DNA from 3 places in the Sporosarcina sp. FSL K6-5500 genome. Region 2 is predicted to be linked to each of the others. Evidence: a T-box and tRNA genes for the amino acid it is inferred to sense, from the RefSeq annotation. Region 2 holds a T-box; the other regions hold tRNA genes.
What was found. The T-box of region 2 lies ahead of argS (arginine--tRNA ligase). A T-box ahead of a tRNA ligase gene usually reads a tRNA of that ligase, here a tRNA-Arg.

Region 1 (5,762 bases), 2.1 Mb from region 2:
CAACGAACGTACAAATGTTCAAAAACTTCTTCGGAAGTGACCATATGGTGGACTGATTTCAGTCCCTAGCCTCGCTACGGCATTATGCCTTGGCGGGGCTTTTTTCTATTTTTGTTTAGCACCTTCATTTATTAGGGAGTATTTGATAGAATAGATGAATGGGTATTCATTTTAGAAGAGGAGATGTTTGGTGAGTGAAAGCAGTGTACATAAAAGAGTTGTCGACATGGGAATCGGAATTCAAGTTTTCTGTACCTATATCCGTTCGTTTTTCTGAGACGGACATGTATGGTCATTTGAACAACACGGTCCCATTTATTTATTTTGAGCATGCGAGGATTGAGTTCTTAAAAGAGATTAGGCTTATGAATAATTGGCTTGATCCAAAGGGTGAAAATTTTCCGGTCGTTGCTGATTTGCAATGTGATTTTTTGAAGCAAGTCTTTTTTGATGAAAAGTTGGAAATATTCGTTAAAGCTGCCGCAGTTGGTAACAGTTCTGTTGATATTCACTATATGGCGAAGAACAGTAAAGATGATATCGTCTTCACAGGACGAGGTACGATGGTTCAGATTGGCAGACAGACGGGCAAAGGTGTTGCGTGGTCTGAAGAGGAGAAAATACTTTTTGTTAACTAAATCACCATGTAGCCGGCACAGCTCGCCGCCTCTTCACATATTTTAAAGTGAAAGTGGATAGGAGGGCGCGTCTTGATAGAGGACTCTAAAAACCGTTCTTTGCTTACGGCAAGAGAGCGAGAAATTTTTAATCTGCTCGTTGAAGATCAAACGACAAAAGATATTGCGGGGCGGCTCGGAATCAGCGAAAAGACTGTTCGCAACCATATTTCGAACACAATTCAAAAGCTAGGTGTTTCCGGCAGAGCACAAGCGGTAATCGAATTGTTACGGTTGGGAGAGTTACAATTGCGTTGAAGCAGGTGTTAATGATGAAGGGTGATCATAGCCGAGTGTAGGTGATTGATGCCTTGTAACAGTAGCTGTTTGATCTGCATTATGCAGCTCTCAAACAGCTTTTTTTTAACGTTTTTTACCATCAATTTATTAGGTATTGCCATAAGCGCAAAAAAGGGGGACAATAGGTAGACAGTATTTGTTTTCAGGGAGCTGGTTCAGTTGATGGAAAATAACCCACCAAAAATTCAATATACAGATGAAGTTGCACATATGGAGAAAGAATTACGGTATGTTGCAGCAATCATCAAACAACAAGGCCGTAGAATTCTTAGTAATTATACAATCACTCCACCTCAATTCGTTGCTTTACAGTGGCTATTTGAACATGGAGATATGACGATTGGGGATTTGTCGAACAAGATGTTCCTTGCATTCAGTACTACGACTGATTTGGTCGATCGGATGGAAAAGAACTCGCTTGTGAAGCGTGTCCGCAATGATCAAGATCGCCGTGTTGTCCGAATTCATCTTCTTAGCGAAGGTGAACGGGTAATCGAAGAAGTAATTGATAAACGCCGTCATTATTTGAATTCGGTGTTAGTAGACTTCGATGAACAACAAGTGAAGGACTTCTCAGATTTGCTGAGTAAACTACATCAAGAGATGAAAAAGGATTGAGGGATTTTAGTGGAAGCACCAATTGGAGTAATTGATTCGGGCGTCGGCGGGCTAACCGTGGTTAAAGAGATGCTCAATCGACTACCACATGAACCCATTGTCTATATAGGGGATGATGCTCGTTGTCCATATGGGCCCCGGCCGATTGACGAAGTCCGGGAGTTTACAATGGAGATGGCATCAGCACTTTCCGAAATGGGTATAAAAATGCTTGTCATTGCTTGCAATACGGCTACGGCTGTTGCACTCGATGATATCCGAGCACGATTTTCATTTCCTGTCATCGGCGTTATCGTGCCAGGTGCACGGGCTGCAGTTAATGCGTCCGTGGCGGGAAAAATTGCTGTGCTTGGGACTGCTGGAACGATTAAAAGTGGCGCTTATAATGATGCAATCCATGTTCTTTCACCGAATGCGATGGTTTACTCACTTGCGTGTCCTGAATTTGTTCCAATTGTCGAAAGTGGTCAGTATAAGTCAGATAATGCAGGTATCATTGTTGACCGTACACTCCGTGAACTTGAGGGGAAAGATTTTGATGCGGCGATATTGGGGTGTACACATTATCCATTATTGCAGCAACATATTACAACCTCCCTTCCGAATAATGTAAAAATTATTTCATCCGCGGTAGAAACAGTGTGTGATGTTGAACGTATTCTACTTTCTAAAGGCATTGAGCGCATTGCTGACAGCGTAGTGGCACCTGTTTTTTATACAACAGGGGAGTCAGAAACTTTTCAAGGCATTGTTGAAGACTGGTTGTCGATTGAAAAGCCTAATGTAAGCTATATTGAATTGTAAGAAACCCGGAATGTCCAGATTTGGACATCCGGGTTTTTGCGTATATGAAATGAGTTATGATAAGATGAATGCGCAATCTGAATGATGGAGGGTACACGATATGAGACATGATGGAAGAATGGCCGACATGATTAGGCCGGTAACAATTGAAACAGATTATTTAATTCACCCCGAAGGCTCAGTTCTTATTACGGTCGGAAATACGAAGGTGATTTGTACAGCTTCTATAGAAGAACGGGTTCCACATTTTTTACGTAATAGCGGAAAAGGCTGGATAACAGCGGAATATTCTATGTTGCCACGCGCTACTGGACAAAGAACGCAACGTGAAGCTTCAAAAGGTAAGGTTAGCGGACGTACGATGGAAATACAGCGCTTGATAGGCCGTGCACTGCGCGCTGTCATCGATTTGGAGACGCTTGGTGAACGAACTATCTGGGTGGACTGTGACGTTATCCAGGCAGATGGTGGTACGCGTACAGCGTCGATTACGGGTGCGTTCGTCGCAACAGCAATGGCAATCTCGAAACTACACATCGAAAAAGGATTAGCTAAATTCCCGATAACTGATTTCCTTGCTGCAACGAGTGTAGGGAAGACGGTTGAGGGTGAACTCATTCTGGATCTTGACTACATCGAGGATTCGTCGGCTGCTGTCGATATGAATGTTGTTATGACTGGTGCCGGCGCTTTCGTCGAACTTCAGGGGACAGGCGAAGAATCGACATTTACGCGCGTTGAGATGAACGGTCTTGTGGAGCTTGCAGAAGTAGGAATTAACCAACTAGTTGAAGTGCAAAAAGAAGCACTTGGACTTGTTGCGCAGTTGATCAAACCGAAAGAACAAGGTGAATCATGAAGGAAGTATTGATAGCCACGAATAATGTGGGCAAGGCAAAAGACTTTGAAGCGTTGTTTAAGCCACTGGGAGTAAAAGTTCTTACGTTAAATGATATCGAAGGAGATATCGATGTAGAAGAAACGGGCGACACATTTGAGGCGAATGCGATTCTGAAAGCAGAGACGGTCGCACGCTTGCTTGGCAAAATCGTTATTGCAGATGATAGTGGACTTGAAATCGATGCGCTTGGCGGCGCGCCAGGCGTCTACTCCGCGCGTTATGCGGGTCTCGAGAAGAATGATGATGCAAATATCGACAAAGTACTACAGGAGCTAGAAACGACGCCTGTGGATGGTCGTACCGCTCGATTCCGCTGCGTGCTAGCAGTGGCTGGTCCTGGTTTGGTTACAGAAACGTTTTCGGGTAGCTGTGAAGGTCTGATTCACCATGAACGTCAAGGAAAGAACGGCTTCGGCTATGATCCAGTCTTCTTCGTGCCTGAAAAGAATCGAATGATGGCGGAATTGTCACCTGAAGAGAAAAATGAGATTTCACACAGGGGAGCAGCTTTAGCTCAGTTGAAATTCAAATTACCTCAATATATGACAGTGGCAGGTGATTCAGAATGAAGATTGTTGTTATGAGTGATTCGCATGGAGATAAGGAAACGGTGAAAGCCGTTTCTGCACTTTCTGCGGACGCGACTTTCCATTGCGGTGATAGTGAGCTGTCATTCGATGATTCAGTTTTACAGACAATGCATAGAGTCCGTGGAAACTGTGACAGGGATGCTAGGTTTCCCGCATCTGTTGCGGTCAAGGTAGAGGGGAAGACAGTTTTAGCTGTACATGGTCATGAGCATGATGTGAAACAATCGTTGATGGGGCTTTATTATTATGCAAAAGAATCTGGAGCAGATATCGTTCTATTTGGCCATTCGCATTTGTATGGTGCTGAGATGAAAGACGGAATACTGTTCTTGAATCCAGGCAGCACAATGCAGCCGCGGGGCGGGAAAGATGCGACTTATGCTGTTGTAGAATGGGATGAAACAGTGCGCGTTACATTCAAGAATATGGCATCGGAAATAGTAGATTTTATAGAAATAAAAAAGATTTAAAAAAGCGTTGACTTTATTCCTAATGCAATATATACTAAGTATTGTCCTTAGGGAATGAATGAAAGTTTGAAACGCACGTCTCAGTAGCTCAGCTGGATAGAGCAACGCCCTTCTAAGGCGTCGGTCGGGGGTTCGAATCCCTCCTGGGACATTAAAAAAGCGCAGTTCAAGCCTTGATGTGATAGGGTTTGAGACAGATTAGGGATTCGGTCAGGGCTTCGGTCACTGGTGCAGAATCCTTTTTTTGTACCCTAGTATTTTACGTGTAATAAGACACGAAATTATCTTCCGAAAATAAAGTATATTATATTTGTTGAATAGATTCTCTTTAAAAACAAGAAAAGTAGGTGAACAAAGTGGGAAAATATCAATTGGACACCAAAGGTCAGGCAGCTGTGACAAAGTATCATGAAAAAAACATACCTGCCAAATTTGATAAAAAGCAGCAACTTGAAAAAATACGTGCGGAGTATTTGAAAAAGAAGCAAGAACAAACAGATAAATAAAAGGAAGATATATCTTCAAAATTATCAAAAATAGACCAATGGCAAAAGGCTATTTTAGAATTAGTGACGGTATAACACTTGTTTAAGTATTTAATATATTACAATTTGATTATGTAAAGAGGATTAAAGTAAAATCATTCTTTTACATGAGCAGGTAGAACATTGATATTGGGCAAATGCGAGGTCAGAGAATAGATTTATGAGCGCTCCTACGAAGGCAAATGTATATATATATGTATGTTGCTCAGGTGAGTTTAAAAGAGCGTATAGAACAAGTTCAGGCGGTTGAGAAGCAAGAGAATGCGAGGTAACCAAGTGTTTATCTCGTTTTTTATATGTATTGCCAAAACAGATAATACCATCTGAGAATATCCTGTGAGCGTTCCTATCTTTTGATGTTGACTTGCTTTCATTGTTTTCTCCTTATAAGCGAAAAAAGAGCTTATTGTGGAAATAGAGGGGCATAGTTTCCGATATATAGGAAGGGTAACTTTCTATATATAAGTGACCTCATACACCCATGTGAATTGAAATTGCTAACGAAACGAACTGGGCTTTGCAATAGGCTTGTATAAGGTTATCATTGGTTCAAAGGTAGTTACGGTCTGAAAAAGTAAATTGACCGAATCCCTATTAGAGTTTAAAAACGTCTCAAATTGTTGGTATGACTGTGTTGTCTTAGTAGCTCAGCTGGGTAGAGCAACGGCCTACTAAGATTTCGGGTGGGGGGGTTCGAATCCCTCCTGGGACATATTTCAGTGAAAATTGAATACGATTAGAAATGAAAAAACGACTACAAACGTTGATAAAACAGCGTTTGTAGTCGTTTTTTGTTTTTTGAGTATACGTCTGAAAACGTTTGGAAACGAATGAACACAACACAAATGCAACACATT
Region 2 (5,762 bases):
CGCCACTTGAAGCGCCTTTAAATCCACGAATGGATGAGCCACGACTGCGGACTTTCCCCATGTAAACACCAATGCCGCCACCGTATTTCGACAAGTTAGCTATATCCGTATTGCTGTCATAGATGCCTTGCAAAGAATCGTCGACCGTATCGATAAAGCAACTTGATAACTGGCCGTGCGGTTTTCCAGCATTCGACAATGTCGGCGTTGCAACCGTCATATAGAGACTGCTCATCGCCCAGTATGATTCCGCTACTTTTTCAAGCCGGTTAGTTGTCTCATCCTGCATCAATGTCATTGCAATAACAAGCCAGCGCTCTTGCGGAAGTTCAACCGATTGTTTGCTAAAGTCAACAGCGACATAACGGTCCATAAGTGTTTTCAAACCGATATATGTAAATAGCTTGTCCCGTTCTGGTTCGATTAGATTACCGAGAATAACAAGATCTTCGCGTGAATACTTTTCCGTTAAGACGGGTGTGTATAATCCCTGCTCGACTAGACGGGCAACGTTTTCAGCAAAATCCGTATAGACCTTTGCACCGCGAAGCTGAGCTTGACGATTGTAAACATCACGTAAGTGAATTCGGGCCGCAACGAAAGTCCAGTACGTCGATACCTCATCGATATTGCTGAGCGTTTCTAGAATCATCGCTTTTGTCCATTCTGATGCGCTTGCTCCAGGATGACGCTCATTCCATTTTTCACTTGCAGTAAATAATGGACGAATCTTCTCCCCACCAAACTCGTTCTGTAAGTCTTCCAATAGCATCTCCGTACTCGTCTTAGTAATATTCATTGTCATTTTCATCGGCTCCTTTATCAAACCTAATTTTTCTATTTCCAATAAAAAACGATAATCCCACCTTTTTCAGGCAGATCCATCGTTTATGAGTTTTATTTACTGAGGGATAATTTGTTAGCTGTAGTTAAGTAGTCAAGAACTTATTTGACACTCTAAATTCCTATTTGTCAACAATACAGCTTTCGTTCAATTTCGCCACTAACACTATATGTAGTGTCTTAATCATTATACATACCCTAACATGTTGTGGTCTAATCGTAAATAGGGAAAAAGTTTACTTGTCCTACCATCAATAACTTATCCACATATCCACAGTCATTTTCTAGTGTCGCTTTGACCGTCATCATCGTCATTCTTGCAAACGATACACAAGTTATAAACATTAATTTAAAATCTAAAAAAATATCCTTTTTTCCCGATGTCGGTTCTATTTTGTCATTCAGCACTAAATGCAGTGTTCTACACATAGTTTAGAAGTTAACTCCAAACAGTTTTCACTTGTGAATTATTGTTACTTTCAATTGACAGCCAATCACCATTTTGATACATTCAACTACAACATCTGTGATGAAGAGAGTAGCAATTATTTCTTTTTCAGCGAACTGGGGATGGTGGAAGCCCGGTGAAGAATACTTGTGAACCGCACTTCGGAGATGCTTTTCCAAGCTTTTTAGGAAAAGCCGGTGTCTCGCCGTTATGAGGAAGTGGCCCTATACGGGTAATTTGAGTGGTACCGCGGAAGTAAGCTTTCGTCTCATTAATTTGAGATGAGGGCTTTTTTTTACGCTTTTTTAGTTCAATCAACCAAAAGGAGTGTTGACAATGAAAATGGATGTCTTGCAAGTGCTGCAACAATTTAGTCCGATTCCATTGGATGAAAACATGCTAGAAAAGCCTGTCCATGCACATTTAGGCGATTTGGCTTTACCATGCTTCCCATTCGCAAAGGAACTTAGAAAATCGCCTGTTGTCATTGCCAATGAAATCGCCCTGGCAATCGAACATCCGTTAATTCGTAAAGCAGAAGCCGTCAACGGATATGTGAATATCTTTCTGAACCGTACTACAATTACCAGTGCCCTACTGCAGAAAATTCTGGATCCATCCGTTTCCTATGGGTCATCTAATGAAGGAAATGGCGGGATTGTCACAATCGATTTATCTTCCCCCAACATTGCCAAACCATTTTCCATGGGGCATTTGCGCTCCACCGTCATCGGAAATTCGATTGCACTACTACTCGAAAAGAATGGTTTTAAGACCGTAAAAATCAATTACATCGGAGATTGGGGCACACAGTTTGGCAAGCTACTGACAGCCTACCGGAAATGGGGCTACGAACAAGAGGTCCAGCAAGCTCCAATCCAGACGTTGTTAAAACTGTACATCCGATTCCATGAAGAAGCAGAGCACAATGATTCGCTTAACGCTGAAGGCAGAGCAGCATTCAAATCCCTGGAAGACGGTGATAAGGAAGCACTGGCTTTATGGAAGTGGTTCAAAACGGAATCCCTCAAGGAATTTCAACGCATTTATGATTTGCTGGGTATTACCTTTGATTCCTATAACGGCGAGGCCTACTATAATGACAAGATGGAACCCATCGTTAAGGAAATAGCAGATAAAGGACTCTTAATAGAATCAAATGGTGCACTCGTGGTTGAACTGGGTGAGGATATGCCACCTTGTTTGATTATGAAATCAGATGGCGCGACGTTATACGCCACACGCGATTTAACCGCTGCAATCGATAGAAAAGAAACGTATGATTTCGTGAAATCTCTCTATGTCGTTGGAAATGAACAAAGTCTCCACTTCACACAATTCAAGAAAGTACTCGGTAAAATGGGCTACGAGTGGGCAGACGATATCCAGCACATTCCTTTCGGTCTCATATTAAAAGCCGGAAAAAAGATGTCCACCCGCAAAGGGAAAATTGTTTTGCTAGAACAAGTTTTGAATGAGGCGATTTCACTTGCACAGTCGACAATTGAAACGAAGAATCCAAACTTAGCGAATAAAGCGCAAGTCGCTGAAGAAGTTGGCGTCGGTGCCATCATTTTCGGTGACCTGAAACAACATCGCAAACACGATATCGAATTTAACTTAGAAACAATGCTCCAGACAGAAGGTGAAACCGGTCCCTACGTCCAATATGCTTTCGCACGGGCCAAATCAGTGTTAAGAAAAGCTGGCGACATACAGCCGTATAGCGTGGATGACGTCAATGATTTCGAATGGGCAATCATTCGAGCATTGGAGCAATTCCCACAAACAGTCAAGCGCGCTGCGGATGATTTAGACCCATCCATCATTGCAAAATATGCAATCGATCTCGCTCAAACGTTTAGCTCATTTTACGGCAATGTCAAAGTGCTTTCCGATACTGATCATCTGCCATACAGAATTGCACTGATCACGAGTACGGCGATTGTCTTGAAAGAGGCGTTACGATTGTTAGGAATGAAGGCACCTGAGGAGATGTGATCGGAAATGAATCATACGGAAGTCAACAGGTCCGTTCAGCGGTAAAAAACAGAAAAAAAGCTCTAGTGAAAACGCCAAACATTTACGTTTGGCATTTCACTAGCGCGATCCATTAAATTCTCTTGTTGATTTCTTGTTCTTTGTTCAACTAACTATCCTTAGTTGGGCTAGAATGGATTTTCTCCTTTATTGAATTACCCCCACTTTCACTTCGTTTAGAAGTGGGAGATTCCTAAGATCACTGACGTAACCGCCAGTTATTTATTAGGCTAACCCCGCAATCCCTGCGGTTAGAAGTCTTATGGCTTCTTTTTCAAGATTGATACTTGCGTTATAGTCTCGGTCGTGGCACGAGTTACATGCCGGACACACCCATTCACGTAATCTGAGATTCTTAACATCTTTATGGCGATAGCCACAACTTGAACAGAGTTGGCTAGAGGGGAAATTTTTTGCGACAGCGATGACTGTCTTCCCGTACCAGTTCGCCTTGTATTCAAGCATTGTGCGGAACTGTGACCAACTCACTTCACTGATTGCTTTGGCTAAGTTATGGTTTTTCAGCATGTTTGATACCTGCAAATCCTCAATTCCCATGACATCGTGGTTTTTGATGATTTCGGTGGAGACTTTATGCAAGTAATCCGTTCTTGCATTGCTTATTTGTTCGTGAATACGAGCAACCTTTCTCTTTTGTTTTTGATAGTTTCTCGCTTCGCTTAATTTACATTTTCGCTTTAAGGCAACCTCTTGTCGTCTTGAAAGAATACGCTGTCCTTGTATTAACCTCTTCTCTAGTGCATGAAAGAACTTATGATTTCTATAGACCGTTCCGTCAGATAAGATCGCAAAATCCTTCAAGCCAACATCAATACCTGCAGACAAACCAGTTTTAGGTAACTTTTGAACTTCTGTTTCAACAAGAATAGATACAAAGTATTTATCCGAAGGGTTACGTCGAATCGTTGCGCTAAGAATTCTGCCATCAATTTCACGGCTTTTAGAAAACTTCACTAAGCCCAACTTAGGCAGCTTAATCCTGTTATCCACTACTGCTATATTCCCGTTGGTATGCTTTGTCGTATAGGATTGCACGTTATTTCTCTTTGATTTAAAACGCGGAGCTTTGTTTTGTTTTTTGAAAAACCGTGCATATGAATCAGCCAAATTCTTTAAGGATGACTGAAGAGAAGTGCTATCCACTTCTTTTAACCAAATTGTATCTTCCTGTTTTTTTAATTGTGTTAACTCGGCGGAACAAGCGATATAAGTCAACCCTTTGCCTGTCTCTTTGTAGGTACTATCCCACTTAGCCAAAAAGTGATTAAAGACAAAGCGACTGCACCCGATTGTTTTAGCAATGAGGATTTGTTGTTCTATGTCTGGATAGATACGGAATTTATAGGCTTTGTTGATTATCATGTACTTTCACCTCGCTTCAAAAAGGCTTATATACCCATTATAGAATATACGTTCCCATAAAGCGAATGTTTTGGGCTTTCGCCCAACCGAAATTCATCTCCCGCTTATCACTGGGCTACGCCCTTGTCGTGATTGAAGTGAGAGTCTTCTTTCGGTAAACATATAAACTCTTGGTCAAAAACTTATTTGGTATATTTTTTGTAGCACAGTATCTGTTTTTTTGAACTCTAAGTATTTCTACCCTATCAAACCTCTCCTACTTCTTAATCCAATCTTATATATGTTGAACTAATGATTCTATATAATCTCCAGCGAAGGTGCCTCATAGGGGTAGCCGAAGCAATAAGACTAACAGCGGTTTTCTGTCTGGCTTATTGCGGGAGGCATCCTCAAGCGCCAAGCGTTGTTGAGAGGATTCTCTATGTCAATATTTATAGTCATTGGAACGTATCACTAACCACAAATTATACCACTTTCTTCCAACACGAACCTGTACAAAATTTAAAAACCACCTGAGTAGACTGACATAGCGATATGAGACACATATAAAACATCTTTATTAGGCTGCCATGACACCATACTTTATGGGTGTTAGGTAGCCTAATTTTTCTTGGATACGTTCTTCATTATAATAATTTAAATAGGTAATTACCCGCTCAGTTACGTCTTGATTACGTAATGAATTAAATTTAACATATTGAAATTCCTCAGACTTCAAGTTCGAATGAAAAGATTCAATCACCGCATTATCCCAATAGTTTCCTCTACGCGACATACTGCTGGCGAGGTCATTATCCTTAATGCAGGCCTGGTACGCATATGACGTGTAGACACTTCCTTGATCTGAAAGCACAATCACGCCTTCGAGGTGATTACGGACAACCAGCGCCTCCTTTAACGTGTCAATCACGAGCGGGGTTTGTTGATAATCGTATAATTTGTAAGCGACAATTTCGTTATTGAATAGATCCATAATAGTCGAAAGATATTTTGTAGTACTGCCATATTGGATATATGTGATGTCTGTCACCCACTTTTTGTTTGGTAT
Region 3 (5,762 bases), 1.2 Mb from region 2:
CGCAGTTACCTGCAACAACTTTGACTGATTGAATGCCAAGGAATTCCATTAGTCTCTTTGCAATAGACGTACGTCCCGACCAGTCTTCCATTGAAGACTCAAGAGCAAGTAAGACAGTCAATCCTTCAGTGGTGATTGAAGCTCCGTCTTTTGCAATAGTAATCAGATTTTGACCCCTTAGCGTATCCATCATGGTCCGCGTTTCCCGCTCCGATAAACCAGCCATCTGACCGAGTGGACGCCTTCCAATTGGACCAGCCATTTTTACAAGCTTTAATATCCGATATCTTTGCTGCATTAACTCCATCATTTCTGGTACGAGTTTACTCTGTGCATCCATCAAAACGTCCAATGGCTGCCCTCCTCTTTACCATAGGGACATATAACGACCCTACATACTGAATAGCGTCCCACATAAAGCAAAAAAATATTTCTAACTTCATTATAGCTCTTTTCATTCGACTTTACAAACAATACAGCATTAATTATCAGAATAAATCAATGATATCAGCGTAGCCAATTGACCCGTAAAGTATAACATCGCCATCTTTTTCAATGACAGGAATCAAAAACATATATTTCTCATGACTTTCATCATCAGTTTCTATATCTACTTTCGTCCACGTCAGCGGGAAATCCTCTTGGACAAGTTTCATCATTAATTCAGCTTCATCACAAAGGTGACAACCTGGTTTTGTGTAAAATTTCACATGCACTCTAATGCACCTCACTACCTCTATAATACCCTCATTATAAAAGAATAATGGGCGGCATGCACAGGATATTGCCTGTGCATGTCACCCGTTATTTTTTTACCAGCTTCGGCCTGCTCCGCCACCACCGCCGGAACCACCGCCACCGAAACCACCAAAGCCGCCGCCGGAATTACCGCCACCACTTCTGCCCCCAATAGAACCAGGGAAGAAAATTGGCCCTCCGCTACGCCGTCCGCCCGAACCGCCTCCGCCTCCTCGGCCTCCTCTATTACTGATAACACGGAAGACAATGTAAATAATGATGAAAAGGATGACGGGGAATGGAATACCGAATCCCCCATCACTTGAGTCGGAATCTATAGTTGTGACGGGCACATCCGCGCCATCCCAGCCATATTCAGCTGCGATTTCATTGTAGAATGATTTATATGCTTCCATGATCGCCATGTCAGGCTGTTGCTTATTCAAATAAGGAACAGCTACTTCATCCATTATACTTCCGACTTTTCCGTCCGGAAGGGCACCCTCTAATCCATACCCGACCGATAGTTCGAAATGTCGTTTACCATCGGAATTTTTCTCTGTTGTAACAACTAGCAAAGCTCCGTTATTTTTTTCCTTATTGCCTAATTTAAATTCCCTAAGCTTCTCTACTGCATATTCCTCAACTGGCTTATCGCCTATGCTCGGGAGGATCAATACCGCAAGTTCCGCTGTCGTAGCATTATTTAATTGAATCCCATATTGCTCAAGTTCCGCTTTCTGTTCAGCGGACAACACATTCGCAGTATCTTGAACGACCGGAACAGCAGCATCAGCCGAAAACACTGCTGAGTTTAACGATGTAAAAACAATCAGACATGCCGTCACCAGTATGCGGACAGCTTTTCTAATCATTCCTTGTCATCTCCAAAATCGACATTCGGCGCTTCATTTGCAGCTGCATCGGCTTTAAAGTATTCCTTTTCATCATATCCGAAAATGGATGCAACGATTTTTCCGGGGAATCTTTTCACTTGCCTATTGTAATTGGCGACTACGTCGTTATAATCCTTACGCGCAACGCCCAGACGGTTTTCAGTTCCGGCCAGTTCATCCATCAGCTTAGTGAAATTTTCATTTGCTTTTAAATCAGGATAATTCTCGACGACGACAAGGAGACGACTAAGCGCACCCGATAAGTCAGCGTTTGCATCCGCTTGTTCTACGGGCCCATTTGCTCCGGCAAGTCTTGCACGGGAATCTGCAATGTCACTGATAATCTCTTTTTCATGGCTCGCGAAACCTTTAACCGTGCTTACCAAGTTCGGTATCAGATCGAGCCTCCGTTGTAGTTGATTTTCAACTTGTGCATACGCCTGGTCCACATCTTCTTCTAAATTAACGAATTTGTTATAACTTGGAACCAGTATCATAGCCAAAACTGCAAGTATGATTACGATTACCGCAATTGGTCCTAAAACTTTTTTCATGTTAACACTCCTCACGAGTTAGTTACTTTCATTTACCCTCTCGAACACCGTGTCGAAACTTTTTCTACAGTAGTATATACAGTATGACGATTGAAAAGGTTTCATTTATTCTAAGGCAACGTTTTTTTATAGCCACAAAAAAACGGCTTCCCATAATGGAAAGCCGACTTTTGTAGAACTTATTTAGATTCAGGTTTAGTTTTAGCTCCGTCTTTCATGTCACTGCGTGTAATAATATGGTCAATTAAACCATATTCTTTCGCACGTTCAGCTGTCATAAAGTTGTCGCGGTCCGTATCTCTCGCAATTACTTCAACCGATTGGCCAGTACGTTCAGCAAGAATCAAGTTTAGTTTTTCACGAGTGAAAAGGATATGTTTTGCAGCAATTTCAATTTCTGTTGCTTGCCCTTGTGCTCCACCTAATGGTTGGTGAATCATTACTTCTGCGTTAGGAAGCGCATAACGTTTCCCTTTAGTACCCGCCGCTAGTAGGAACGATCCCATAGATGCAGCCATCCCCATACAAATTGTTTGGATGTCAGGTTTGATGAATTGCATTGTGTCAAAAATCGCCATACCAGCAGTGACGCTTCCCCCGGGACTATTAATGTAGATGGAAATATCTTTATCCGGATCTTCTGCTTCTAAAAATAGGAGTTGAGCAACGATAGAGTTCGCAACGTTGTCATCGATTCCACTTCCAAGCATGATAATACGGTCTTTCAATAGACGTGAATAGATGTCGTAAGCACGCTCACCGCGGCTAGTCTGTTCAATTACTGTAGGTATTAGATTCATTCTATTTCCTCCTTCAAGCTGGATAGTGTTGTCTACCTATTGAAACATAACTTCGTTTCAACTGTAACTTTATCATACATAGTATGGTCAACGAAGGTCAAATATAACGCTTTCAAAATAAGCATTGCATTCATTGAGCTACACCAGTATAATAAATCTAGTCTGCTGCAAAAGTTAGCCGATTTGTAACGCCCTCGTGGTGCAACGGATAGCACGTGAGCCTCCGAAGCTTAAGATGTGAGTTCGATTCTCGCCGAGGGCATATGATTACAACAATTTTACCCGTCATTGTTCATTCAATGGCGGGTATTTTCTATTCCCAATCACCACGTCATACTACCACGAATTCAAAACGCACCGGTTACAGTCATCCGCAGAAAGAATTGACGGGGTGATGAGAATATGAAAAAACGAAACCAAATTGATTCAGCGCTATTAAACGACATTCTAAGGGTTACCAATCAAGCCAAGCCGCAAACAATTCTATCGACCCAATCAGCCATTGACGAATTCCACCGATTCAACATGGCGAAAGGTTTGTCGGAATGGACAATTTCATCTTATGCAAAGGAAACAAAAACGTTCAACCTTTCGTTGTTTGCGTTATAAATGCATGATGTAAAGAAATATCGAGAGCGTGCTGGCAATGCGAAAGATGTCCAATTTTCACCGCATGAAGAACGACTAGCCGAGATAATAATCGTATTCATCCACAGAAAAATTCACATGGAATCGAACTTATATGAATCAGACTTTTCAAAATGGCGACTAAGCAATATATATTCTAGGAGGAAAAAACATTATGATCATCACACTTTTCTTATGGGGATTAGGGTTAACAGCAATAGCAGCAGTTATCGTAACGATTATAAAAGAAATCGATGGCTCTATTGGTAGGGGCAAGGCCAAGAAGACGCTAGAAAATGTATTGGTGGAACATAAGATAGTGGACTATTACTGGGAGCAATTTGAAGATGGTCAGATACTTCTGCACGATAGGACTTATGGTAGCTTTTATGTAATAGGAAGCAACGGTGGCGCTATTGGAATGTGGTATACAAACATACTGAACGTTGAATTAGTCATTGATGATTCAGTTGCATATCAATCTTCATTAACAAGCGCAACAGGTAGAGCAATTGTTGGTGACGTTTTAGCAGGTAGAGTGGGAGCGATTATTGGTGGAGTAACTGGAAAGAAAAATAGCAGGAAAGTTGTTCATAGGGTTGAAATGATACTTTCATTTAATTCATCAGATTATCCATACAGCAAAATAACTCTTCTCGATAGTCAGCAAGGCGAAGAAATTTCAGGCTATGCATACGAGACTGCATACGCAAAGGGATTACAGTGGAGTAGACGGGTATCAGCGTTACTGAAGTGAAGAGATAACTAATCTATAATAGAAGCCCAGAAACAACCACAGGACGGTTTATATCGATCTTTTAGAAGCCTGTTTATATGGAAGTTTATTATTATTATTGATGATTCATTAATAAAAAAAGGACCTTTTACGGTCCTTTTTTTTGGTACTCTGTCACAACGATCGTCGGCAAATTGTTCAACATTATCGAGAATCGACTATAGTTTTTTATTTAATGGAAATAAAACACAGTCTTTAATCGTATCACTATCCGTTAGTACCATTAATAATCGTTCAATTCCAAATCCCCAACCAGAAATGGGTGGCATTCCATATTCCATAGCTGTTAGATAATCTTCATCCATCTCCATAGCCTCCAAATCTCCATTACTTTTAAGAAGAGCTTGAGCCTCCAGTCTTCTTCTTTGTTCAAGTGGGTCAACCAACTCTGAATAGGCATTAATAATTTCCGCACCATTCACCACTAATTGGAACCGGTCTGTAAGAGCAGGGTTTTGATCATTGGCCCTAGCTAGTGGGGACAAGTCAATAGGATGTCGGATTAGAAATGTCGGTTTAACTAGTTGTGGCCGACACATTTTTTTGTAAAGAAGATCAATAAAATTACCTCTCCCTAAAGATTCAATATCAGTATGTTCCAAGTCCATATTAACCCTCAATGTTGCTTGATATAAATCCTCAACATCAGGATAAAGATCTATATCAATCCCTGTGTCTTTTAAGATTAAATCCCTGAAAGAGACAATATCCCATTCAAGTGAAAAATTTATTGTTTGACCCCGGATGGTAATGGTAGTCGTATTAAAGATTTGATCCAGGACAAACAGAACCATATTACGCATTAATTTCATTGTATCCTCATAATTCCAATATGCCGCATACCCTTCAACCATTGTAAATTCTTGAAGATGTTGAGGACTAATCCCCTCGTTCCTAAAACACTTTGCAAATTCAAAAACTTTGGTAAATCCACCTACAATTAACCTTTTTAAATAGGTTTCCGGTGCAATACGTAAATTTAGTTCTGTATCTAAAGAGTTATGATAGGTCCTAAAAGGCTTAGCTAACGCCCCCGAGGAAGTATGCTGTAAAACTGGTGTTTCTACTTCTAAAAATTCCTGGTCCTCAAAGAACCTGCGAATGGCACGTACCATTTTGGTTCTAGCTAGTAAGCGACTTTGTGTGTCTTTTGTCACCATTAAATCTAAATAACGCTGTCTATATCGAAGTTCAACATTGCTTAAACCGTGCCATTTTTCTGGAAGAGTCCGTAACGCCTTCCCAAGAAACACATAACTTTCGATACGAAGTGTTTTCTCATTCGTTTTAGTCGTATACATACATCCTTCCACACCGATAAAATCTCCCATATCCAATAAATTGTGAAACT

Region 1: it has a tRNA-Arg gene. The T-box ahead of argS (arginine--tRNA ligase) is inferred to sense a tRNA for this amino acid. The anticodon was not compared.
Region 3: it has a tRNA-Arg gene. The T-box ahead of argS (arginine--tRNA ligase) is inferred to sense a tRNA for this amino acid. The anticodon was not compared.

The regions. Positions count from the first base shown of each region.
Region 1 is NZ_JBBOTP010000001.1:3,364,987-3,370,748, forward strand. Features, by position in the region: gene sdhB (succinate dehydrogenase iron-sulfur subunit) at 1-56, shown strand, start outside; gene MKX62_RS16110 (acyl-CoA thioesterase) at 195-638, shown strand; gene MKX62_RS16115 (helix-turn-helix domain-containing protein) at 711-935, shown strand; gene MKX62_RS16120 (MarR family winged helix-turn-helix transcriptional regulator) at 1,140-1,595, shown strand; gene racE (glutamate racemase) at 1,605-2,399, shown strand; gene rph (ribonuclease PH) at 2,500-3,258, shown strand; gene MKX62_RS16135 (XTP/dITP diphosphatase) at 3,255-3,869, shown strand; gene MKX62_RS16140 (metallophosphoesterase) at 3,866-4,360, shown strand; tRNA gene MKX62_RS16145 (tRNA-Arg) at 4,438-4,511, shown strand; gene MKX62_RS16150 (hypothetical protein) at 4,717-4,866, shown strand.
Region 2 is NZ_JBBOTP010000001.1:1,294,479-1,300,240, forward strand. Features, by position in the region: gene MKX62_RS05825 (ribonucleoside-diphosphate reductase subunit alpha) at 1-799, opposite strand, end outside; gene MKX62_RS05830 (hypothetical protein) at 1,057-1,272, opposite strand; T-box leader at 1,361-1,565, shown strand; gene argS (arginine--tRNA ligase) at 1,628-3,292, shown strand; gene tnpB (IS200/IS605 family element RNA-guided endonuclease TnpB) at 3,557-4,714, opposite strand; gene MKX62_RS05845 (IS3 family transposase) at 5,274-5,762, opposite strand, start outside.
Region 3 is NZ_JBBOTP010000001.1:2,519,354-2,525,115, reverse strand. Features, by position in the region: gene MKX62_RS12110 (sugar-binding transcriptional regulator) at 1-352, opposite strand, end outside; gene MKX62_RS12105 (glutaredoxin family protein) at 489-716, opposite strand; gene MKX62_RS12100 (TPM domain-containing protein) at 813-1,613, opposite strand; gene MKX62_RS12095 (LemA family protein) at 1,610-2,188, opposite strand; gene clpP (ATP-dependent Clp endopeptidase proteolytic subunit ClpP) at 2,368-2,988, opposite strand; tRNA gene MKX62_RS12085 (tRNA-Arg) at 3,179-3,250, shown strand; gene MKX62_RS12080 (hypothetical protein) at 3,391-3,597, shown strand; gene MKX62_RS12075 (hypothetical protein) at 3,791-4,372, shown strand; gene lysS (lysine--tRNA ligase) at 4,570-5,762, opposite strand, start outside.